DNA from 3 places in the Mammaliicoccus sciuri genome. Region 2 is predicted to be linked to each of the others. Evidence: riboswitches for the same ligand, from Rfam matches in the RefSeq annotation. Region 2 holds a riboswitch; each other region holds the start of a gene.
What was found. A riboswitch is a leader RNA that binds a small molecule or an ion and turns the genes downstream of it on or off. The one in region 2 is predicted to bind S-adenosylmethionine.
Positions count from the first base shown of each region.

Region 1: linked by a shared signal. The riboswitch ahead of MUA60_RS02900 (hypothetical protein) and the one ahead of metK (methionine adenosyltransferase) in region 2 are both predicted to bind S-adenosylmethionine.
Region 3: linked by a shared signal. The riboswitch ahead of metX (homoserine O-acetyltransferase MetX) and the one ahead of metK (methionine adenosyltransferase) in region 2 are both predicted to bind S-adenosylmethionine.

Region 1 covers NZ_CP094824.1:602,084-610,349, reverse strand. The annotation lists gene MUA60_RS02925 (hypothetical protein) at 1-10, shown strand, start outside; gene MUA60_RS02920 (FTR1 family iron permease) at 224-1,921, opposite strand; gene efeB (iron uptake transporter deferrochelatase/peroxidase subunit) at 1,896-3,134, opposite strand; gene efeO (iron uptake system protein EfeO) at 3,141-4,001, opposite strand; gene MUA60_RS02905 (PepSY domain-containing protein) at 4,239-4,901, opposite strand; SAM riboswitch class I at 5,033-5,132, shown strand; gene MUA60_RS02900 (hypothetical protein) at 5,207-5,425, shown strand; gene MUA60_RS02895 (NAD(P)/FAD-dependent oxidoreductase) at 5,476-6,366, opposite strand; gene MUA60_RS02890 (RrF2 family transcriptional regulator) at 6,437-6,817, opposite strand; gene MUA60_RS02885 (ABC transporter ATP-binding protein) at 6,941-8,266, opposite strand, start outside.
Region 2 covers NZ_CP094824.1:1,854,309-1,862,574, reverse strand. The annotation lists gene MUA60_RS09605 (hypothetical protein) at 1-57, opposite strand, end outside; gene ytkD (RNA deprotection pyrophosphohydrolase) at 124-588, shown strand; gene MUA60_RS09595 (alpha/beta hydrolase family protein) at 572-1,348, shown strand; gene pckA (phosphoenolpyruvate carboxykinase (ATP)) at 1,370-2,971, opposite strand; SAM riboswitch class I at 3,154-3,265, shown strand; gene metK (methionine adenosyltransferase) at 3,369-4,562, shown strand; gene MUA60_RS09580 (nuclease-related domain-containing protein) at 5,001-5,912, shown strand; gene MUA60_RS09575 (NAD-dependent succinate-semialdehyde dehydrogenase) at 5,972-7,354, shown strand; gene MUA60_RS09570 (aldo/keto reductase) at 7,383-8,225, shown strand.
Region 3 covers NZ_CP094824.1:23,835-32,100, reverse strand. The annotation lists gene MUA60_RS00140 (adenylosuccinate synthase) at 1-192, opposite strand, end outside; gene dnaB (replicative DNA helicase) at 478-1,878, opposite strand; gene rplI (50S ribosomal protein L9) at 1,968-2,414, opposite strand; gene MUA60_RS00125 (DHH family phosphoesterase) at 2,414-4,378, opposite strand; gene MUA60_RS00120 (DUF2232 domain-containing protein) at 4,393-5,310, opposite strand; gene metX (homoserine O-acetyltransferase MetX) at 5,392-6,360, opposite strand; SAM riboswitch class I at 6,431-6,532, opposite strand; gene MUA60_RS00110 (AzlD domain-containing protein) at 6,599-6,814, opposite strand; gene MUA60_RS00105 (AzlC family ABC transporter permease) at 6,921-7,565, opposite strand; one part of gene MUA60_RS00100 (IS3 family transposase) at 7,988-8,266, shown strand, end outside.

The sequences.
Region 1 (8,266 bases), 1.3 Mb from region 2:
CGAAAACTAAATTGATTTTTAAGTACTACATCTGAAACATAAATCATTTCAAATGGTATTTTTTAGCGCTGACTCCTGCGGGAACAGCATGATTCGAAGACTACAGGCTGAGAACATGCCCACGGAAAGCATGCGCATAAAAAATGCCACTAAATTTTAAGTCTTTGATGACAAACTAAAAAACGCTAAGACAAATGGCTTGTCTTAGCGTTTTAAAATTACTCTATTTTTTCTTACTCATTGTGTAGTAAATCACAACTAAAATGACTAATGCTAATTGTGGTATCAATGTTTCGTATGTTGGATAAAATCCTATTAAGTCTATAAATGGTAAGTGATTAATTGTATGTTGTGGTACTATGTTTAATATTTGTAATGTATGAATACTTACGCCTAATATTTTAAATGCCAATATAAATATGAATAATGACATGATTAAGAATAAGCGATGTATTGGTATCCATTTTGTAATTTGGTTAAAGAAGATTGCGATTAACGACAGTATGACGGATGCGACGATTATACCTAATATTAATGACCATGTTGAGATTTTCCCAACGATACCTAAATAGAAGATAATCGTCTCTGCACCTTCTCTAAATACGGATAGGAAAGCGACTAACCCGAAAGTAACGATACTTCCTGTAGACATAGCTTTATCCATATTTTTGTTGATGAAGTTCTGCCACGAATCTAAACTAGATTTAGAGTGCAACCAGATACCTACGATGATCATTAATATCACAGATCCAATACCTACTAAACCTTCTGTTAATTCTCTTGTTGAACCTAAGTTTTCAAATATCGCTTTAAATATGAAAGCTAACGCAATACTTAATACAATACCAATGACACTACCTGTAACAATCCATCTTGATGCTTTTGTTTGTTCAGATTTACGTGTTACAGTAAGTAACGCCATTATAATGAGCAGTGCTTCTACACCTTCACGTAATAAGATTAAAGCTGCATCCCAAAATGTATAGCTCGTCTTAGAAATGGTTGATTTAATTTCTTGATTGAGCGTTTCTAATTGGCTACCAATATCATCTTTATTATCTTCATCAAGTTGACCTGCATATTGAGGAATTTTTTGTTCTATTTTAGTGTACAACGCACCATTTCTCGTGCTAATTTCACTCTCAACATTTGGCCATGCAATAATAAATTGTTGTAACGCTTGCTTTGATTTAGCTAAATCATCATTTTTGATATTTTTAATCGCAGTATCTAAATGTTCATTTAAAATGTTAACATCTTGATCACTTGTTTTAGCATCTGATTTTTTCCCTGCATGATAATCATCAAGTTCTTTTTTCAATTGATCGACTTGCATTTGTGCACTATTCGCATCTACTTTATCTTTCGTTAATTCAATTCTTGTAAACATTAATGCAGTTTCAACTTGACCATATCTGCCAATATCTTCTTCTCGAACAATTTTTTCATTCTTTGTCCAAGTCGCATTTAATTGATTGTTAATCGTTTTTGCTTTTTCAAAATCTTTATCTGAGATCGCCTTTGTTATATTTTTAATCAATGGCTGCATTTCATTTTGTAACTGATCTCGTTTCTTCTTTTTATCAACAGGATTTAATACTTTTTCATAATCAATTAAATCAGAAGTCAGTGTATTTAGCGCACTTTCTCTATCTTTTTGAGACGTTGTTTTTTCAATTTTTTCGATATCTTGATCTATTTTTTTCACAAGTTTATGGTCTTTTTTATTCGTACTTTGCCAATTATCTTTAATCTCTTTGAAATGCTTGTCGAATGCCTTTTCGTCTTTATCTTGTATCGCAGATTTGGCATCTGTCACACTAATATAAATATCGCTTAAGCTCGTTTCTGCTTTAGCGGTCAAAGATAGTAGCATAAATAGTATTGCAACTAAACTAAATACGATTGAATAACGTTTCACCTAAATATCCTCCTTCTTGGACACCTGGTAAACATAGAAAAATACCTGAACCTCGATGTGTAATATATTCATTTAATTTATCAATAGCACCCATTTTATTTTGGATTTTAATAAATTGTTCCGGTGATTTTTGAAATGCTAGGAAGAGTAATCCTGCATCAAAAGCACCTGTGTTTGCGTTTATACCATCTGAATATGAAAAAGATCTTCTTAATAAATTCGTTTTAGATGCTTTTGCTAAACTGACATGCGATTCTTTTTCTATCAAGTTCTCGCCATTTTTATCTTTTATATCAGGGTCAAATGTATCAAATTCTTTTTCTTTACCAATTGGCGCACCAGAATGACGGTATCTACCAAATGTGGCTTCTTGTTCACCTAAAGCCGTTCTATCCCATGTTTCTAACAACATTTGAATTCTTCTTGCGACTAAATATGAACCATTTTTAGCCCAACCATCTTGTATAAAGACGTATTCATTCAAATCACTTTTATTTTGGACATTAGGATTACCTGTTCCATCTTTAAAAGAGAATAAATTTCTAGGTGTTTCTTTCTTACCATCCTTTTCTTCAAATGAGTTAAATCCTGCTTGGCTCCACTTCATTGAAACTTCACCTTTAGCCACTCTAATTAAATTTCTAATGGCATGAAAATTAACTTGTGGATCATCTGAGCATGCTTGTATACAAATGTCTCCACCTGAATAGTCTTCATCAATTTGATCTTTAGGAAAATGTGGTAAATCTTTTAATAAATCTGGTTTATGCTTTTTCAATCCAACTTTTTCAAAGAATGAAGGGCTTATACCAAAAGTAAGAGACAGACGACTGGCGTCTAAGCCAATCGTCTCCCCTGTATCTGGACTTGGTAACATTTTGTTTTTACCAATCTCTTTTACATATTCACCATTCATTAAATGAACACTATAATTTGTCCATACTTTAAACATTTCTTTAACATCTAAAATTGACATTTTATTAATGCTTAGAACGACAAAGTAAATGTGTTTTTGTTGTTCTGTCGTGATGCCAGACTGATATTTACCATAGAAATTGATTTTATTTTTTACGCCTGTTTTATCTTTAGCAAAGTATTGAGATGCAAGAAAAGTACCGCCTACACCTGTAGAACCTATCAGTAGACCTGCACCACCAACACCAGCGAGTTTTAGAAAATCTCTTCTAGCTATATGATTTTCATTATTAGACATCAATCATCACTCCGTAATAACAGCCATTTGACTTAAAGATTCCCCTAATTTATCAACAGCTTCAGAAAGTTTTTTCGTTTCATCTTTAGATAGTTTCGTATAGTCTTCATATCCACCATCTTTAGTCTTATATTGATCTAATAATTTATTAACATTATCGAATCTTTCTTGAGTTGTATCAGCAAGCTTTTTATCTTTATCTGCTACTTTATCTTTAAATATTTCAAAGATTTTTTCTGCCCCTTCGATGTTTGCTTTAAAGTCATATAAATCTGTGTGTGAATAAATTTCTTCTTCACCTGTAATTTTTGAGCTAGATACTTCATTTAATAAGTCGATTGAACCTTGTAACATTAATTTAGGTGTCACATCTACTGTATCTACTTTTGCACGTAACTCTTTAGTGTCTTTTAATAATTGATCAGCAACTGGTGCCATATCTTTAGTTGTATTATCTTCCCATAATGCTTTTTCAATTTTGTGGTAACCTGACCATTCGTCTTCTTTATTTTCTTCTTTCATATCTGCTAAACGTGCATCAATTTTCGGATCTAAATCACCGAAACTTTCAGCAACTGGCTCAGATCTTTCATAGTACATACGCGCTTTAGGATAAATTTCTTTAGCTTTTTCGATATCGTCTGCTTTAACCGCTTCAACGAACTTTTCAGTATCAGCTAAGAATTTATCTAATTGTTCTGTTGTAAAATCTTTATAAGCTTTAGTTTCTTTAGAGAAATCCGCTTTTTCAGACTTTTTCGTTTCCTTTGTTTCTTTTTTATCTTCATTTTCTTTCTTATCAGCGCTATTCCCACACGCTGTTAAAATTAAAGTACTTGCTAATAAAGTTGTTGCTAACTTTTTCATCATAACACTTCCTATCTAATTGATTATCATTATTATCTTTAATTTATGCCTATAATGTGCAATAGTCAATAAAAATTTTATAGAATTCATAGAAAATACAAATATAAGGCTGTACCTATAGTATTTATGTAATGAAATTTTTTCAAACTTCATGCGAAATGCTAATTGAGAATGATAATCAATAAATAAACATAAAAAAACATAGGATAAAATGAATTATCCTATGTTCTTAATAAATTAATCTGTTTCTTGTTCAAGAATTTCTTTAGACTTAGCATCAATTGTAAATTCTGTTGATTCTTTATTACCTTCTTTTAACTCAATAGAATAAACAAGTTTGCCATTATCTTCACTTAGTGACCATTCTTTAATATCACCTTTAGCTTTGTCTCGTGCTACTTTAAGTGCATCTTCGAATTTAGCAACATCTGATAATTTGAATGTTTGATCATTATCATCACTATCTTCTTGTTCTTTTTCAACATTCGTAACAGATTTATCATCTGCATTTATCAGTACTTTATTTTCATTTGTTCCATCAGCTAATTCAACTTTATAACTCCACTCGCCTGTTTCTTTTTCAAAAGATAGATCTTTAAGTTCACCTTTTGATTCTTTTTGTGCAGCTTTTACAGCATCTTCAGGAGAGACTTTAATGTCATCCCATTTAACTGTATTTTTAGTTGCTTTGTCTGAACTTTGATCATCATCTGTGTTTTGATCATCGTCTGAATCTTGGTCATCTGTATTTTGATCGTCGTTACTATTTTCTTTAGTTGTTTGTTCTGTTTTTTCATCATTTTGATTTTCTTTTTTATCATTGTTATCACCGTCACCATTACCACATGCTGCTAACACGATACCTGCTGACAACAATAAAGAAAGCATTTTATACTTCATAATCTATTCCTCCTATGCTTCATATTCAGTTAATATATAGACCACCTCAAACCTTTTAAACATTTAGATTTTAAAAATTAGGCAAAATACAATTAATTCGTTATGATTAAGAAACAATAAAATAGCTCGTAGTCTTATTAAGAGTAGGCGGAGGGAATTGGCCCGATGAAACCTCAGCAACAGGCGTATGTACTGTGCTAAATCCAACAAGTTTAACTTGAAAGATAAGAAGATTCTCTAAACAGCTCTTCTTAATCTTAAGATGAGCTGTTTTATTGTAACTATCAAATTAGGAGGCAATAAATATGAGAACAAGAGACGATATTTTATCAGAACTATTAGAATTGCAGGCAAATCCACCAAGAAGTTATTCAGGTTCAATAGGTAAGACTCAGAAGAAGAACGCTTTAATCCAAGAATTATGCAGAGTTGAGAATACAATACTTCAACCAACTTCAGATTCTGAACATCGCAATGTTCAATTTGGTGACTTTGAAATTAATATTAAAATAACTAAAAAATAAGCATTCTAAAACAGGCTAAGACATTACATTATGTCCCAGCCTGTTTTTATTTATGATTCCATAATGATTTGCATTGCTACAAATTTTGCGACTTGATTACCATTTGCTGCTGCGTCTATTAGTTGAGATGCCATGAAATCTTTACTTTCACCTGCTACAAACAATCCTGGTATAGATGATTCACCTAACTCATTAATTTTTATTTTTCCGTTGTCTTCTCTTTCAATATCGGACGCTTTTAAAAATTCAAAATCAGTATCCCACTTCACACCAATGATTGCACCGCTTCTATTGATACGTTCACCATTTTTAAAGATAACTTCATTAATTTGTCCTTCATGATGTTTAAATTCCGCTACTTCGCTTTCCACTAATGTGATATGTTTACTTTCAATAAACGCTTTATCTTCTTCAGTTAATAATGAAAAATCACGGCTACTTATAACGATATCGTCTGTCCAATTGTTAATAAGCATCGCCATATGTTTCACATGCTCAGGTTGAACAGCTACGAGTAATGGTTTATGTTTCAATTCATATCCATCACACCACGGACAATAAAAGACAGATTTGCCACAACTTTCTTTTAAACCTTCAATTTCTGGTAATGTTTCCCGTAAACCTGTACATACCATAATTTTTTTAGCTTTATATTGTTGGTTGGCTGTTTCAACAATAAAGTTATGCTCCTCTTTCAATATGTTTAACACCGTGTCATTAATTCGCGTTACATCATCATATTGATCAACATCATGTTCTCCTTTAGCTCTCAATTCTTCAGGTCTTACACTGTCTTGCGTTAAAAATGCATGTGAATGCTGTGTCACTTTATTTCTCGCATTATTATTGTCTATCACTAACGTCTTTTTTAAAGCTCTTCCTAACGTGAGTGCACTCGCTAATCCTGCTGGCCCTCCACCTATTGCGATACAATCAAACATAGCATTTCCACCTTTCATAACTATTGTAGAGTCGTAATATCTATAATTGATAGATAAAAAAAGATTTAACTTACATTAAATCTTTTAAAGTTTTATTTTTCAAAGCTTGCGTCATTTCATCTTCAGCAGAAGTTAATATCGCTTGTATCTTACATTCTGGACCGTGATTAAAGCTATCTTCAAGTGTACTTTGATGACCATCAATTGCAGTAATAATATCATAGACAGTTATGTCTTCCCAATTATTAACTAAATAATAACCGCCTTTTGCACCAGATGCAGATTTTATGACGTTTGCCTTTACTAATTGCGTTAATATTTTAGATAAATATGTTACAGACACATTTAACGTTTCAGATAAACTTTTAACATTGATGGGCTGTTGGTCTCTTTTAGCAATTAAATATGCCAAAGCATGCAGCCCATAGTCTGACCCTTTAGAAATCTTCATGTTACACCTCTTAATCATAGATATTAACACTCTATAATAACAACTTTAAACTGAAAGTCTATTATTTAGCTCAAAATAAAAAATGCAGAGACCTTTTTCTTCATAAAGATCTCCGGCAGTATGTTAAAATTCTTCAATTTGTTCAAACTGTGACATGTATAAATCTTTGTATTTACCGCCTTTATCCACGAGTTCATCATGACTGCCCATTTCTTGAATTTGACCTTGTTCAATATATACAATTCTATCGACATGTCTAATCGTACTCAGTCTATGCGCAATGATCAGTGATGTTCGACCACGTGATAAATTCTTAAATGCTGATTGTATTTTATTTTCAGTTTCAACATCTAAAGCACTCGTAGCTTCATCAAGAATAATAATTGGCGGATTCTTCAAGAACATTCTCGCAATTGAAATACGTTGCTTTTGTCCACCGGATAATTTTGTACCGCGTTCCCCAACGACAGTATCTAAACCTTCTGGCAATTCATCTACAAACGTTCTTAATTGTGCTTGGTCAACTGCGTAATTAATTTCTTCTTCCGTTGCATTTAAATTACCATAAATAATATTATCTCTTAATGTTCCACCGAAAAGAAATACATCTTGCTGTACAACACCAATTTGTTTTCTTAATGATTCCAACTTATAAGATTTAATGTCTCGATTATCGATTTTAATCTTACCTTGTAACGGATCATAGAACCTTGGTAATAACGAACAAATTGTCGTTTTACCTCCCCCACTCGGTCCTACAAGTGCTACTTTTTCACCTTGTTCAATTTTGATAGATAGCTGATTTAAGATTAATTTCTCTGAATATTTGAATGATACATCTTCATATTCAATCGTATCTGGTTCATCTATAAATTCGATAGCATCGTCATTATCTTTAATTTCTGGATCCATATTTACGATTTCTTTAAAATTTTTGAATCCAGCAATACCTTTAGGAAATAGTTCAATAACCATATTAATAGACTCTAACGGTTTAAATAACAGATTTGTAATCATAATAAACGCTACAAATCCACCATATGACAGTGATCCATTTAATACAAAATAACTTCCTAAAATCAGTACAAAGATTAACGTTAATTTTTGAGCAATATGACTAATCGACAAGTTCCAAGACATATAAGAATATGCTTTTAATTTTGTCGCTCTAAAATTATCATTGACCTTTTTAAATCTTGCTAATTCGTGACCTTCATTTGTAAATGCTTGTACAAGACGCATACCACCAACATTATCAGCAATAAGCTCATTAAATCTCGAAACATTGCTAAATAAGTTTTTAAAAGCACCTGACATTTTTTGATTAAAGTAAATCGTTAATACAAAAATAATCGGTACAACACAGAACGTAATAAGCGCGAGTTTCACATCGATTGTCAACATAATAACAAACGAACCGACAAGCGTCATAACTGCTACAAACACATC
Region 2 (8,266 bases):
ACTTGCTAGAATAAGAGTAATTGTTAATACTAAGGTCGTTAAGGTTAACTTTTTCAATATCTTCTACCTTCCTAATAATATGTATATACAGTTTATCATAAATGAAGAAAGAGGTCGTGTATCATGCGCTACAAAGATCCAAATGGATTGGATGTTGATTTAGCATATAAATGTCCAACAGATCAACAAAATGCGAAACATGTTCTAGGTATTCCTATTTTTAATAATGAATATGTGTTAACGCATCATAAGATAAGAGGTATTGAATTTCCAGGTGGGAAAGTTGAACCAAATGAAACGAATAAAGAGGCTGTTCAGCGTGAATTATATGAAGAAACAGGCGCGATTGCTAAAAATATAACGTTTATAGCTTCATATACTGTACATGATACAATCCCGTTTAATAAAGATGTCTATTTTATTGAAGTAGAATCAATGGATAGCAATAAGGCATATTTCGAAACTTATGGACCCGTTATTGCTAAAGAAATCAATGATATACCTGAAGAAGAGAAGAGTTTTCTTTTAAAAGATACAGCAATATTAAAATGCGTTGAAAGGGTGTATAAACTTGGATTTCTACAGTAAGAAAAAAATGCCAGTTTTCTTTAATCATCATCTAACTGAAGAAGTGATATATGAAGTGGATGGATTGAAAGTTAGAGGCATGTTGATGACACCTAATAAACGTGTTAATCGCATCGTTGTATATTTACGTGGTGGTAAAGGACAAGTAGGTAGAGTGAGACCAGGTCGTATGGCGCAATTTAAAGATAAGTATACACTTGTCTTTGCACCTTATTACAGAGGTAGTAACGGTAGTGAAGGTAGAGATGAATTTTGTGGTGATGACCTTCATGATGTTATAAAAGGTATCGAAATATTAAAGTCACATTACCCAAATGTTCCTGTTCATATGCTTGGATTCTCTAGAGGTGGTATTCAAGGCTTACTTACGTATCAAAAAGTGAAAGCAACGAGTTATATTATATGGGGTGGGGTTTCAGATTTATTGATGATGTATGAAGAACGAATTGATCTAAGAGGGATGTTAAAAAGAATGGTTGGACATCCTAAAAAACAATATGAAGCGTATGCACGTAGAAATGCATTGCAATCTATTCATAAAGATAGTCCACCTATATTAATCGTTCATGGAGATGAAGATAAGCAAGTTAATATTAATATGGCATATCATCTAGAAGAACATTTAAAGCAAGAAGCGGTAGATCATCAAACAATCTATTTATGTGGAGAAGGCCATGTTTTAAGGCCAGAAATAGAAAAGCAAACATTGTTACAAATTAAAGAATGGATGTATAAATGTGAAAAGAGCTTGGACCAATAAGGCCCAAGCTCTTTAAGTATTTTATAAGCGATTATATGTGAATCCGCCTTCTTCTTGAATATGCTCAGAAGACTCACCGAATTTACTGAAGTTTTCTTTGAAGTTCTTAGCAAGTAATTTTGCTTTTTCGTCATATGCTTCAGAAGATACCCAAGAATTACGTGGATATAATATTTCTGAAGGTACACCTGGTACATATTTCGGAATATTAAGACCAAAGATTTCATCTTTAACAAATTCTGAATTCTTAATTTCTCCACTAATTGCACGACGAATCATTGAACGTGTATGTTTCAAGTCCATTCTTGAACCTACACCGTATTCGCCACCAGTCCAACCAGTGTTTACAAGATAAACGTCTACATTATGTTCATCGATTAATTTACCAAGTAATTCAGCGTATTCAGTCGCATGTAATGGTAAGAAAGGTGAACCGAAACATGTTGAGAATACTGGTTGAGGACTTGTTACGCCTCTTTCTGTACCTGCTAACTTAGAAGTGAAACCACTTAAGAAATGGTACATAGCTTGTGATTTATCTAATTTAGAAATAGGTGGTAATACGCCAAATGCATCTGCAGTTAAGAAGATAATAGTATTTGGGTGACCAGCTATTGATGGTGTAATAATATTATCGATAAAATCAATTGGGTATGCAGCTCTTGTATTTTCAGTTAATGAAGTGTCGTCATAATCTACTGAACCATTAGGATTTACGGTAATATTTTCTAAAACTGTTCCATAACGGATAGCATCGTAAATTTGTGGTTCTTTTTCACGGCTAAGACTTACTGTTTTAGCGTAGCAACCACCTTCAATATTGAAGACACCATTTTCGTTCCAACCATGTTCATCGTCTCCGATTAATTTTCTATTAGGATCTGCAGATAAAGTTGTTTTACCTGTACCAGATAGACCAAAGAATAAAGCTACATCTTTGTTATAACCTACGTTTGCTGAACAGTGCATACTCATAATACCTTTTTTAGGTAATAAGTAGTTCATAACTGAGAATATACCTTTTTTCATTTCACCAGCGTATTCAGTACCACCAATTAGTATGACACGGTGTTTGAACGAAGTAATAATGAATGTTTCAGAATTTGTGCCGTCTTTTTCTGGATCAGCTTTAAATCCTGGTGCACTAATAACAGTGAAATTAGGGATGATATTAAGTGCTTCTTCTTTAGTTTCTGGGCGAATAAACATGTTCTGTGCAAATAAATTATGCCAAGGTAGCTCATTAATAACACGTAAATCTAAACGTGATGATTCATCTGCACCTGCATATCCATTAAAGACATAAAGTTGTGATTTTTGGTTTAAGTAGTCAATAACTTGATCATATAAATTTAAAAAGTTACTTTCTGAGATAGGTTGGTTGATTGTTCCCCAATCAATATCTTGTTCAGTATCTTCCTCTTTAACGATAAATTTGTCTTTAGGAGAGCGACCTGTGTATTTACCAGTTTCCATTCTGATTGCGCCAGATTCTGTTAATACGCCTTCTCCTGCTTCTAGAATGTGATTGTACAATTCAGTTCTAGAAAGTTGTTGTAGTGTAGTGTCCTTCTTTAAAAGGTTTGAAAGTTCGATTGATTCGGTAATTGACTGCATTGCCATAAATGACGACCCCCATGTCTAATATTAATATTGTAAGCATTTTCATGGAATTAGTATAACACATTAAAATATATAGTCTATACTAATGAGTAAATTTGTTATAAAATTTTTTTAGAAATTTGAATGTGTTTCGTTCCATTGACATATTATGAAAACTTTAGTATTATCATTTCTGACGGATTCTCTTATCCTGAGTGGTGGAGGGACATGGACCCAATGAAACCCAGCAACCTCTTTCTAATGAAAGAAAGGTGCCAAACCGTTTGCAGACCAATATTGTCTGAACGATAAGAGCGAATGGACGAGTGTGCCTTCTCTCTACATCTTTATTGAGAGAAGGCACTTTTTATTTGCGCTGAGGAAGAGACCGTACAACTTTATTTAAAGGAGATTTTTTATGTCAAAGAATAGAAGACTCTTCACATCAGAATCAGTAACAGAAGGGCATCCAGATAAAATTGCGGACCAAATTTCCGATGCGATCTTGGATGAATTATTAAAAGGCGATCCTAAAGCAAGAGTCGCTTGTGAAACAACAGTAACAACTGGTATGGCTTTAATTGCAGGTGAAATTTCTACTTCAACATATGTAGATATCCCTAAAGTAGTTAGACAAACAGTAAAAGATATAGGATACACAAGAGCGAAGTACGGTTATGATTTCCAAACGATGGCGATTTTAACTGCTATTGATGAACAATCACCAGATATCGCACAAGGTGTAGATTGCGCATTAGAAGATAGAGATGATTTATCAGATAGAGAAATAGAATCAATTGGTGCAGGTGACCAAGGTCTTATGTTTGGTTTTGCTACAAATGAAACTGAAACATACATGCCTTTGCCAGGTTATTTAGCTCATCAACTTGCGAAGAGGTTAACAGATGTACGTAAAGACGGTACTTTAGAATATTTACGTCCAGATGGTAAGACACAAGTAACAGTTGAATATGACGAAAATGATAAACCGGTAAGAGTTGATACAATCGTTATTTCTTCACAACATCATGAAAAAATTGAATTAGAAAAAATTCAACAAGATATTAAAGATCATGTTATCTATCCAATCGTACCTACAGAATTATTAGATGAAGAAACTAAATTCTTTATTAATCCAACAGGTAGATTCGTAATCGGCGGACCACAAGGAGATGCTGGATTAACAGGTAGAAAAATCATCGTAGATACATACGGTGGTTATGCAAGACATGGCGGAGGATGTTTCAGTGGTAAAGATCCTACTAAAGTAGATAGATCAGGAGCATACGCAGCAAGATATGTAGCTAAGAATATAGTAGCAAGTGGATTAGCAGATAAATGTGAAGTCCAATTAGCATATGCAATTGGCGTAGCACAACCAGTATCCATTTCAATAGATACTTTTGGTACAGGTAAAGTAGAAGAAACTGTATTAGTAGAAAAAATAAGAGAAGTATTTGATTTAAGACCAGCTGGTATTATTCAAATGTTGAACTTAAGACAACCAATCTACAAAAAGACAGCAGCATACGGTCACTTCGGTAGAACAGATGTTCAATTACCATGGGAACAATTAGATAAAGTAGATTTATTAAAAGACTTATTAAAATAAATGATGAAGCTCTGTATATAATCTTGCGGGATATATGCAGAGTTTTTATTTTAGGTTTGGTGGAAGTAGGGTTGTTATTAGCAGTTTTGGTAAGAAGTGCAAATAAGGATATCAGTATTAACACTTCAGGCGACTTTTGTAACTAACGCCCCCGTTATGAACAAGTTTAGCCAGAAGTGTTCGCAAGACCCTCGTTATGAACAAGTTTGGGCGAAAGTGTTCACAAGAGCCCCGTTATGAACAAGTTTAAGTCAAGTTGTTCATAATGAACTGAATTTTTATAAAATATTTACTATTAAAGTGTGGTTTAACTACTCAAATGTATGAAGTATAAGAAATTACGTTATATTATCAATATATTTCATGATATATACTGAATTTATTTGTAATTTTTACTATAATGGAATTAATACATATGAAAGGGAGCGATCTACAATTATGAGTCAATTAGAACCGATTCATTATGGATTAATCGCAGCGATCGTTATTGCGATACTATTTATTATATTATTCTTTGTTTCATTAAAACAGAAACAAAAATCTTTGAATAAGATTCAAGAAGCTCATAAAAAAGAAAATGAGACGCTTAAATCTGAACATAAAGAAAAGTTAGATCATGAAAGAGTTGAAAATAAAAAGGTTCTAACGAAACAAGAAGAAACTCATCAAGAAGCAATTTCACAAAAAGAAAGAGAAATTGACTCATTAAAGTTATTTTCTAAGAATGAAGGGGAATATATAACTGATAGACACTTGTTAGAGTTAAGAGACCAACTTGTTAATGAACGTAGAATTAGACCTGAAGATATGCATATTATGGCAAATATCTTCTTACCTAAAGATCCATTAGGTAAAGTTCGACAAATTGATCATTTAGTCTTAACAAGAACGGGTATATATGTAATTGACTCTAATTTAGTAAGTGGTCATATCTATCACGGTATTACAGAACAGCAGTTTAGTGATTTTCCAGTATTAGGACAAGTCTTTGAAACATTGGATTTAAACCCAAACAAAGAACAAACATTATTACTTGAAAAACAATCAAATAATAAAACTGCAGCATTCCATTCATATACTGATGAAGTTAAAGAAGTTGATAATACAACTGAAGAATTACAAAGACAGTTAGAACTTAAATATACACCGACACCAATTATTTATTTCCATCCAAATGAAGTAAGTGAAGCAACTATCAGTAATTATTCACAAGACCCTAACATTAAAGTGTTAGTTGGTGAAAAACAACTTCAACATTTCTTTAATAAATTTGTATTCCATGGTAGATTCCAATATAGTGTGGAAGACCTTGAGAGAATTATGGATGAAATTGAAAAGTTTAACCCGTAATAACTAAGCGCTGCATTTTATGTAGCGCTATTTTTATACTAAAAAAGGTGGTTATAAGTATGGTAAAAGAAAATTTTGAAGTTAAAAATCCTGCAACTGGTGAAGTAATCGAAACGATTAAAAACAATACGGAAGAAGATATTAACAGCAAGATTGAACATGCACATGATGCTTTTCAAACATACAAAAAGAAACCAGCTCACGAATGTAGTGCATTGTTATATAAATGGTATGAATTGATTCTTGAAAATAAAGAAGAAATTGCTTTAATTATGACAAAAGAGAGTGGAAAACCATTAAAAGAAGCTTTAGGCGAAGTTAAATATGCGACAGATTATATATTATGGTTTGCTGAAGAAGCGAAACGTACTTATGGAAGAACCATTCCAGAACATGTTGATAACAAACGACTTATTGTTACACGTGCACCTGTTGGCGTTGTCGCGAGTATAACACCATGGAACTTCCCAGCAGCAATGATGACTAGAAAAGCAGCACCAGCATTAGCAGCAGGGTGTACATTTATATGTAAGCCAGCACAAGATACACCTCTTACAACTATGAAATTAGTTGATCTTGCACATGAAGCAGGGTTTGATCAAAGTGTTATCCAATATGTAAATGGTTCAGGTAAAGACGTCGGTGCAATTTTCACAAAGCATCCTTTAATTTCAAAAATTACTTATACAGGTTCAACACCTGTAGGTAAGCAATTAATGGAACAATCAAGTTCAACATTGAAGAAAGTAACACTTGAATTAGGTGGTCATGCACCATTGATTGTTCACGAAGATGCAGATTTAGATAAAGCAGTTCAAGGAACAATTGCTTCTAAATTTAGAAATGCAGGACAGACATGTGTATGTGCAAATAGAATTTACGTACATGAATCTATTAAAGACGCATTTGAAGATGCGCTTAGAGCAGAAGTTAGTAAATTAAAAGTAGGCGATGGACAAGATGAATCAACAGATATAGGTCCTGTTATTAATGCAGATGGTTTTGAAAAAATTAAATCTCATATTGAAGATGCAACAAGTAAAGGCGCGCGTGTGATTACTGGAGGAGATAGTTATAAAGATGGTGGTTATTTTATCACACCAACTGTACTATCTGACGTTTCAGACGATATGAAAATCATGGTAGAAGAAACGTTCGGACCAGTAGCACCAATTCAAACTTATAAAGATTTAGATGAAGTGATTATAAAAGCAAACGATACACCATTTGGTTTGGCAGCATATTTCTTTACTGAAAACTATAGTAATGGTATAAAGTTGTATGAGAACTTAGATTATGGTGTAATCGGTTGGAACGATGGCGGACCAAGTGCAGCTCATATTCCATTCGGTGGAATGAAGGAAAGTGGATTTGGTAGAGAAGGTGGTTCAGAAGGTATTGAACCATATTTAGAAACTAAAGTTGTTTCAATTTTAATTTAAGTATCGTCTAAAATTAGGAGGCAGTAAAATGACACAGAAAATAATTGAGTTTTACAATGGCAATTCTATACCAGCTTTAGGGTTAGGAACATTCAGAGTAGAAAATAACGATGAATGTAGAGAAGCGGTTAAACACGCTATTATTAGTGGTTATAGACATATAGATACAGCTCAAACTTATCACAATGAAGAAAAAGTTGGACAAGGTATCAAAGAAGGATTAGAAGCAACAGGATTAAATAGAGAAGATTTATTTATTACAACTAAACTTTGGATGACTGATTATGGAAGAGAGAATGTTCAATCAGCATATGAAGCATCTTTAGAAAGATTAGGTCTAGATTATGTAGATCTATATTTAATTCATTGGCCTGCCCAAGATAAAGACCTTATCACAGAAACATGGAAAGCTATGGAAGACTTATATAATGAAGGCAAAATTAAAAACATTGGTGTAAGTAACTTCCACGTACATCATTTAGAATCATTATTACAAGAAGCTTCTATTAAACCAGTTATTAATCAAATAGAATGTCACCCATACTTAACTCAAAAAGAATTAAGAACTTATTTAGAAGCACAAAAAATTGTTGCACAATCATGGTCTCCTTTAATGAATGGACAAATATTAGAAGACAAAGTTGTAAAAGAAGTTGCAAATGAGTTAGGTAAAACACCAGCTCAAGTTATTATAAGATGGAATATTGATGAAAATATTGTTGTTATTCCTAAATCAGTAACACCATCCAGAATCGAAGAAAACTTAAACGTATTTGATTTTGAGTTATCAGAAGATCAACTTTCAAGATTAAATGCTTTAAATAAAGACGAAAGAATCGGACCAGACCCAGAAGTCTTTACTGGTCAATAATAATCACAAAAGGACTGATAAGAAAAATTTATTCTTATCAG
Region 3 (8,266 bases), 1.1 Mb from region 2:
TTTCTCTTGATAAAAAATACCTGATGGTACTAAATGTAATTTGTAAGTTTCTCCATCAAATTTAATTGTGTGACCTGCATTGTTACCACCTGAAAAACGTGCAATAACGTTTGCATCCTCTGCTAAGAAATCTGTAATTTTACCTTTACCTTCGTCTCCCCATTGCGTCCCAACGACTACGATTGATGACATGTGAGCACCTCCGCTTTTTCTCATTAACCATTAAGTATTCTATCAGTACTATCTTTAAATTGCAAACTAAAAACGAACATTGATTATGAGTGTTAAATTACAATTCTCATTCAAGCAAGAATTGCTAAAAAACACCTTAACCACAATATTTAAAAGGATTACAACCATTTTATTCATTTTCAAAAACACAAACTTAAGCACATAAGTGTTACTTTACATAAAACAAAAGACGTACATTTTTTCATAAAATACAATAAACGTACGCCTTTTAACTTAAAAACTTTTTTATCCAAATTCCATTCCGGCATGTTGATAGTCAATATCGGTGAATTTGTTATATTGTTTCATGAAGTGTAGTTTAACGGTTCCTGTTGGGCCGTTACGTTGTTTAGCGATAATGATTTCAATTTCACCATTCTCGTCTTGTGCACCCGCATCGACCGCTTCTCCGTCTTCATCTTCGCCACCTCTTGAGTAATAGTCATCTCTATATAAGAAGGCAATGATATCCGCATCTTGCTCAATCGAACCTGATTCACGAATATCACTCATCATTGGTCTCTTATCTTGTCGTTGTTCAACACCACGAGATAACTGACTTAACGCAATAACGGGACATTCTAATTCTCTTGCGATTGCTTTAAGCATACGAGAGATTTCTGATACTTCTTGTTGTCTATTATCTGAGCTACGAGATCCACTACCTTGAATTAATTGTAAGTAGTCAATCATGATCATATCTAATCCATGTTCTTGTTTGAGCCTACGACATTTAGCACGAATATCCGTAATTCGGATACCTGGTGTATCATCGATAAATATTTTCGTTCTTGATAGTTTACCTACTGCAACTGTAAACCTGCTCCAGTCTTCTTCAGTCATTGAACCTGTACGCAATCTATTTGAATCGACATTTCCCGTACTACATATCATACGTGTAGCAAGTTGATCGGCACCCATCTCTAAAGAGAAAATACCGACTGAATACAAGTCTTGGTGTGTTGCAACTTGTTGTGCGATATTTAATGCGAAGGCAGTCTTACCTACTGATGGACGTGCCGCAATAATGATTAAATCATTTCGGTTAAATCCCGCTGTCATTTGGTCTAAATCTCGATAACCAGTTGGTATACCTGGTGTTTGTCCGTTATTTTGATCGAGCTGTTCAGCATTATCAAACACAATACTTAATACATCTTTAATATCTTTGAAGCCTTCCGTACCTCTTGAAGCAGAAATTTCTAAAATTCTCTTTTCTGCATCTCCTAACAATGATTCTAAATCAAGTTCAGGATTATACCCATCTTCAGCAATACTATCCGCCACACGAATGAGTTGGCGTTTCACTGCATGTTTAAACACAATATCTATGTAGAAATGTATGTTTCTTGTTGTTGGGACATTATTTGCTAATTCTGCTAAATAGGCTGGACCGCCCGCTTCTTCTAATAATGATTCTGCTGCTAACTGATCCATCAATGTAACAGAGTCAATTTCTTTATTCTGTTCATTTAGCATTAACATCGCTCTAAATATGTGTTGATGATTTGCACGATAGAAAGCTTCAGGTATTAATGTTTCACCTGTTGAGTTAATCAGTTCAGGATCAATCAAGATTGCACCGATAACAGATTGTTCAGCCTCTATACTATGGGGCATTTGTTTTGGGTTCATCATATTATCCATACTGATTACTCCTTTCCATTTTAATAATTTTTATTATAACGCATTAAAATAGGTCGGTAAATCAAATACCGACCATTTTATTGATGCCTTTATTCTTCAACAACATGTACTTTTAATGTGCCAGAAACTTTGTTGTGTAGTTTAATTGGTACATTTGTATAACCTAAACTGTGAATACCATTTGGTAAGTCCATTTTACGTTTATCAACTTTGATTTTGTGTTGTTTATCTAATGCTTGCGTAATTTGTTTCGTACTTACTGATCCGAATAATTTACCGCCTTCACCTGTTTTAGCTGGAATTTTAACTTCTAATTCTTTAAGTTTTTCCGCAAGTGCTTTAGCATCTTCTATTTCTTGTTGTTTTAATTCTTCTTGACGTTTGTTTTGTTGTTCTAATTGTTTGAGGTTTCCAGGTGTTGCTTCTACAGCATAATTATTTTTGATTAAATAGTTTTGACCATATCCTACTGGTACGTCTTTAACTTCACCTTTTTTACCTTTACCTTTAACATCTTGTGTGAAAATAACTTTCATTATTCTTCCACTCCTTTATCATCTGATTCAACAACCTCAACTAATGCTTCGATTGCTTTTTCTACTGTTGTATTTTTCATTTGTGTTGCAGCATTGGATAAGTGGCCGCCTCCACCGAGTGCTTCCATCGTTAATTGTACGTTTACTTCTCCTAACGAACGGGCAGAAATTCCAATTGTATCTTCTGATCTTCGTGCTACTACATAAGATGCTTCTACACCTTCTAAGCCAAGCAATTCATCTGCTGCTTGTGCAACTGTAACGGGGTGATATGTTTCATGATCGTCGCCATGTGCAATTGCGACACCACCGCGGAATAATTTAACTGTCTTAATTAAGTCTGAACGTTTAATATACGTATCAATATCGTCTTTTAAGAAGTGCTGACAAAGAATCGTATCTGCACCATGACTTCTTAAAAAGCTCGCAGCATCAAATGTTCTTGATCCTGTTCTTAATGTAAAGTTACGTGTATCCACAATAATACCGGCTAACATAATCGTTGATTCGATTCTCGTTAAACGATGTTCTGTTGGTTGGTATTCTAACAACTCTGTAACAAGCTCAGCTGTCGAACTTGCATAAGGTTCCATATACACAAGTAATGGACTTGAGATAATACTTTCACCTCGACGATGATGGTCAATAACGACTTTTCTATTTGCTTTATTAAGCAAGTTCTCATCGATTACAAGTTCAGGTTTATGTGTATCTACGACAACGAGTGTTGTACGTGGTGTCATTTCATGCCAAGCTTCTTCTGATGTAATAAATCTTTCTTTCAAATCAGGCTTCTCGTCTATTTCAGCCATCACACGTTCTAATGTACTATCAATATCCGAATCGTTTAATACAATATATGATTCGAGATTGTTCATCTTCGCAATGCGTGATACACCGATTGCTGCGCCGATTGCGTCCATATCTGGTGATTTATGACCCATAATGATCACTTTGTCACCTTCAATTAAGATATCTCGTAAGGCATGAGATATCACTCGTGCACGTACTCTCGTTCTTTTTTCCATCGGGTCAGTCTTACCGCCGTAGAATCTCACGTTACCATTACTATTTTTAATGGCTACTTGGTCACCACCACGGCCGAGTGCTAAGTCTAAACTTGATTGTGATAGTTCACCTAATTCAATTAAGTTCTCACTACCTTCACCAATACCGATACTCAGTGTTAATTGGTGACCGAGGTCTCTTGTCTTATCTCTTAAATCATCTAATAAGTTGAACTTCAACGTTTCGATATCTTCTAATATACTCTTGTTTAATAGCGCGATAAATTGATCAGCACTATAGCGTTTAATAAACAATTGATAACGTGATGACCAGTCATCTATAACGCTTGTAATCAGACTATTGATTTCTGAACGTTGAGAGTCATTCATGTTCTGTGTAATTTCATCAAAGTTATCTAAAAAAATAGTTGCTATGATTGGTTTTTCATTTTCATATAATTCATATACACGGGAAGATTCAGTAATATCAAACAGATAAATAGAGTGTTCATCTTCAGTATAAGTGACTTTATATTTGTATGATCCTTCTTCAATCTCTACTTCTGAAGTATTTTCTAATCTTTTTAAGATATTTGGAAATACTTCGTTAATTGGTTCGTCTAAAACGTCTCGTTCTAATCGTTTATTAACAAAATTATTAATCCATTCGATATGATCATTTTTGTCTAATAATATGACACCTATTGGTAAGTCACTGACTGCACTTGTTTTACTTTTCGTAATTCTACCGGCTAAACTCCCAATATATAAATCTAATTTCAAAAAGCTCTGTCTAACAAAAAATATGCTTACTGCAATTAGAATTATCGTAGCAACCGTCGAAATAATCGCCCAAAATATTGAATTAAAAAAACTGAATACGACTAACACCAAAGCTAATATCATCATAATAATGTACGGAAATATTAGGGCTTTTTTAACAGATTGACGGTTCATAAACTCACCTCAATTTACTTTTTTATACGTTGTTTCAAGTTAAACCAAATGTCCATTAATCCGAATAAGTACGCAAACGGTTTAAATATAAATGCCATTACAAAGATGATGACACCTACTATAATTGGTAATTTTTTAACTTTTACAAATAAATGGAACAACGATAATGCTTGTATAAATATAACCCATTCTAACACAAATTGTAAGTTAGTGACTATGCCATACGCGACGACATTGTCTTGCGTGACAAACAAACTCACAAGTACTGTGATCACAAAAACAAATGCTACGCTTCTATTGATTTGCCACATAAATAATGGTCTGAACACTGGTGTTGCGACTTTGAATTTTCTTAAAATCGGAAACGTCACAACTAAATTCACAAGCACTAATAAGAATACCCACAATACTATATACCCAGGAATGCTCGCTTGTAATATTTCTAATGAAACTTGTAATGATTCTTCGATTTCAGTTGTTATATTGCCACCCATTTGGAAATATGACAGTAATACATCATGATACTGGCTAAAGAATTTGCTTGTTAAAGGTAAGTTTCCCGTAATTTGTAAAATTAACACACTACCTATCGTCAAAATACTCATAAATGTTGTCACTAAGTACAACATACGTTCTTTAGATGTACGCTCAATAAGTAACTGCCCAATAAATACACTCATAAAAATTACAAGTGTCATGGCAGTTAATAAGAATACATGATTAAATAGAACAGTTGCACATAACGTTATGACAACCGTCACAAAAAAGGACGGTTTAGAGCGATACCAAAGAATCGTTCCTGGTATCGTAATAAATGGTATGATCAATATTGCTAATAATGGTACAAAGTTTATAATAGCGGCACTTAGAACTAGTACAAGTGTTGCTATGATTGTCGCTTTTATGTCGACTTTAAAAGACAAATTTTTCACTTCCCAATCTAAATTAAACATCTTTCTCTATTTTACAGATTTTTATCTTTTAAAACAATGTAGGTGACTTTTAAGTTGATATCAGCGTACTTTAAATTTATATAATTTTAAGAAATGATAAACGTTAGGTGCCCAATCTCCAAAATTCAATAAAAAACCATCATGACCAACGTTGTCTTGTACATAGAAATGTCTGTGATATTTAAAGAATCGACCTAAAGCTCTTACTTGGTCATCTGGATATAATAAATCATCCGCAAATCCTAACGTTAATACTTTCGTTTCTAATTGACGTAGACGTTTCTCAACATCATCTCGTCCTCTAAATATGTCATGACTGTCTAATACATCTAACAATGTTAAATAGCAGTCTTTATCGAATACTTCTTTAAATTTATTGCCTTGATATTTTTGGTAGCTTACAACATCATCTGCAGAGAATCTTGATTCATAATCTTTACTTGAACGATACGTTAAAAAGCCAAGCTGTCTTGCGATGCTTAAACCGTCTTGTCCGTTCATATGAATAACTTGCCTAGCAATTTCATTAAATGCTCTACTATATGATGAAGTCTTCTCTGTCGCAGCTAATATGACTGCTTTTTTCACTTCAAACGAACCATCATAAAGCATTTCTAACGTTTGCATTCCACCTAAAGAACCACCAATTAATACGTCTATTTTTTCGTAACCAAATTGTTTCAATCCTAATATGTTTGCTCTCGCAACATCTCTCATCGTCAAATGTTCAGGGAAATCAGGTGTATTCAACCTTGAACTTGATCCATAAGGACTGCCAATTACATTAAATGTTATAAATTGATAATCATTAATTGAAAGGTAACCGCCATCTATAATTTCACGCCACCAACCTGCATGCTCATCATCACCATATGTTAAATGGTTGCCAGTTAACGCATGACAAACTACGACGAGTGGCTGGCCTTTATAACCCACATACTCATATTGAAGTTTCAAGTTATCAATCACTTCACCAGATTCTGTTTCAAAATGTCCAAGATCTACTATGCCTGTTTCTCGAGAAATAATCACATTAAAACCCCCTCTTATTTAAATTGAAAGACTTCTTACTCGTCAAAGAAGTAAGAAGTCCTCATCATCCTTATTATGCGAGTATACTCGTTGGTAGTAGCACCGTATCTGTTATGACCGGTTGCTGAAGTGTCGTCGGGCCAATTCCCTCAACTTCTCTGAATAAGCTTTGCTATGTAATTTATATTAAGAATACTAGAAATGAGCATTTCTTTCAATAAGTTAACGAATGAAATTAAAAGACTAATCTCACAATCGCCATAATAAACATACCGGCTATAACTGTAATCGTTAAACTTCTAAATATGAGTGCTATTAGAATCGTTGGTATCGCGACAATAATGCTCTCAAAATTAAGCGTAAATCCAGCATTACCTTCTTGATTCAACATACCTTCAAGTATTAATGCCGTAAAGAGACATACCGGCACATATTGTAACCACTTGATCACACTTTCAGGTAAATCCGCTTTTGATAACAATACAAAGGAGAAACACGGATAATCCAAGTTAAAACAAAACAACTTAACGTAATTAAAATTAAATACATCGATATACTCATTTATCAAACACCACCCCTACGACAGAAGCAATAATTGTCGACATAATAATAGATAAATAAGTTGGCATAAATAATGTCAGAATAAGCATGCATACAATCGTTAATAAAATTAAATAAAGATATACTAAGACTTTGTTTTTATGTATCGTTTCAAACTGAGCAATTAATAAAAATATAAACATCGCTGTTAAAGCATAATCGAGGCCAAATATTTCAGGTTTAGGTATTAAGTTACCTACTAAACCACCAATAATAGATGTGACAATCCATAATAAATAAGCTGAAATATTTAAACCATGAATCCAAGCCGCATTGAGCGATTTCTCTTTCGCATATTTCGTAATCGCAACACCAAATGACTCATCCGTTACAAGTGTACCTATTCCTATATTCGACCAGAAACCATTACCTTTAAATGCTGGGACTAAAGCCAAACTTTGAAGAAACATTCTTGAGTTAACAAAAAATACCGTCAATAGAATTGCTGAAATAGGGGAGTGGATGGCGACCAACGCACATATAATAAATTGAGCAGCACCCGCATAGACAAAAATAGACAATAATGCAATTTCTAAAATAGATAAACCAGATGATATACCGACAATACCAAACGCTAGCGCAACACTAAAGTACCCAAGCATAGTAGGTATACAGTCTTTAACACCTTGAAGAAACAAACCTTTATTCGTAATACTCGTACTTGTCACAACGATGCCTCCAATCTACAGTTGAAGGTAAGTCTAACGTTTGTCTAACCTCAGTCTTACTTACCTGTAAAGAATTTTAATATGTTTTAGTTTTATCATACCTATATTACTTTATCAATAACACTTGATTAAATATTCGGAAAATAATTAAATAATTTGATATTTGATTGATCATTTGGATTTAGGTGGTCAAGTCTTCGTGTGTTACGCCCTTTTTTTGTACCCTAGCGCACGATATCTATCATTCTTCGTGCGTTATGCCCTTATTTTCCACCCTAGCGCACGATATCTTTCAGTGTATTATTCCCTATAGAGTAGACATTAAAAAAAACTAAAACTCTATAGGGGGTATTTTTATGTATAAAACTAGACTACCTGTTAAACTGTATCAGGAAATCTTCGATTTGCATGAAAAGGGTTATTCCTTTCAAAATATAATTGATAAGTTAAATTTAGATATTAGTGATAGTGTGATTCGATTTAAATATAAAGTGTATAAGCAACATGGTATAACAGCACTTATAAATAAGAATCGAAATAAAATCTATACACGCGAATTTAAAGAAAAAGTTGTTAAAGAATATCTAGAGACTAATAAGACGTATTCAGATCTAGCAGCCTATTACAATATTTCA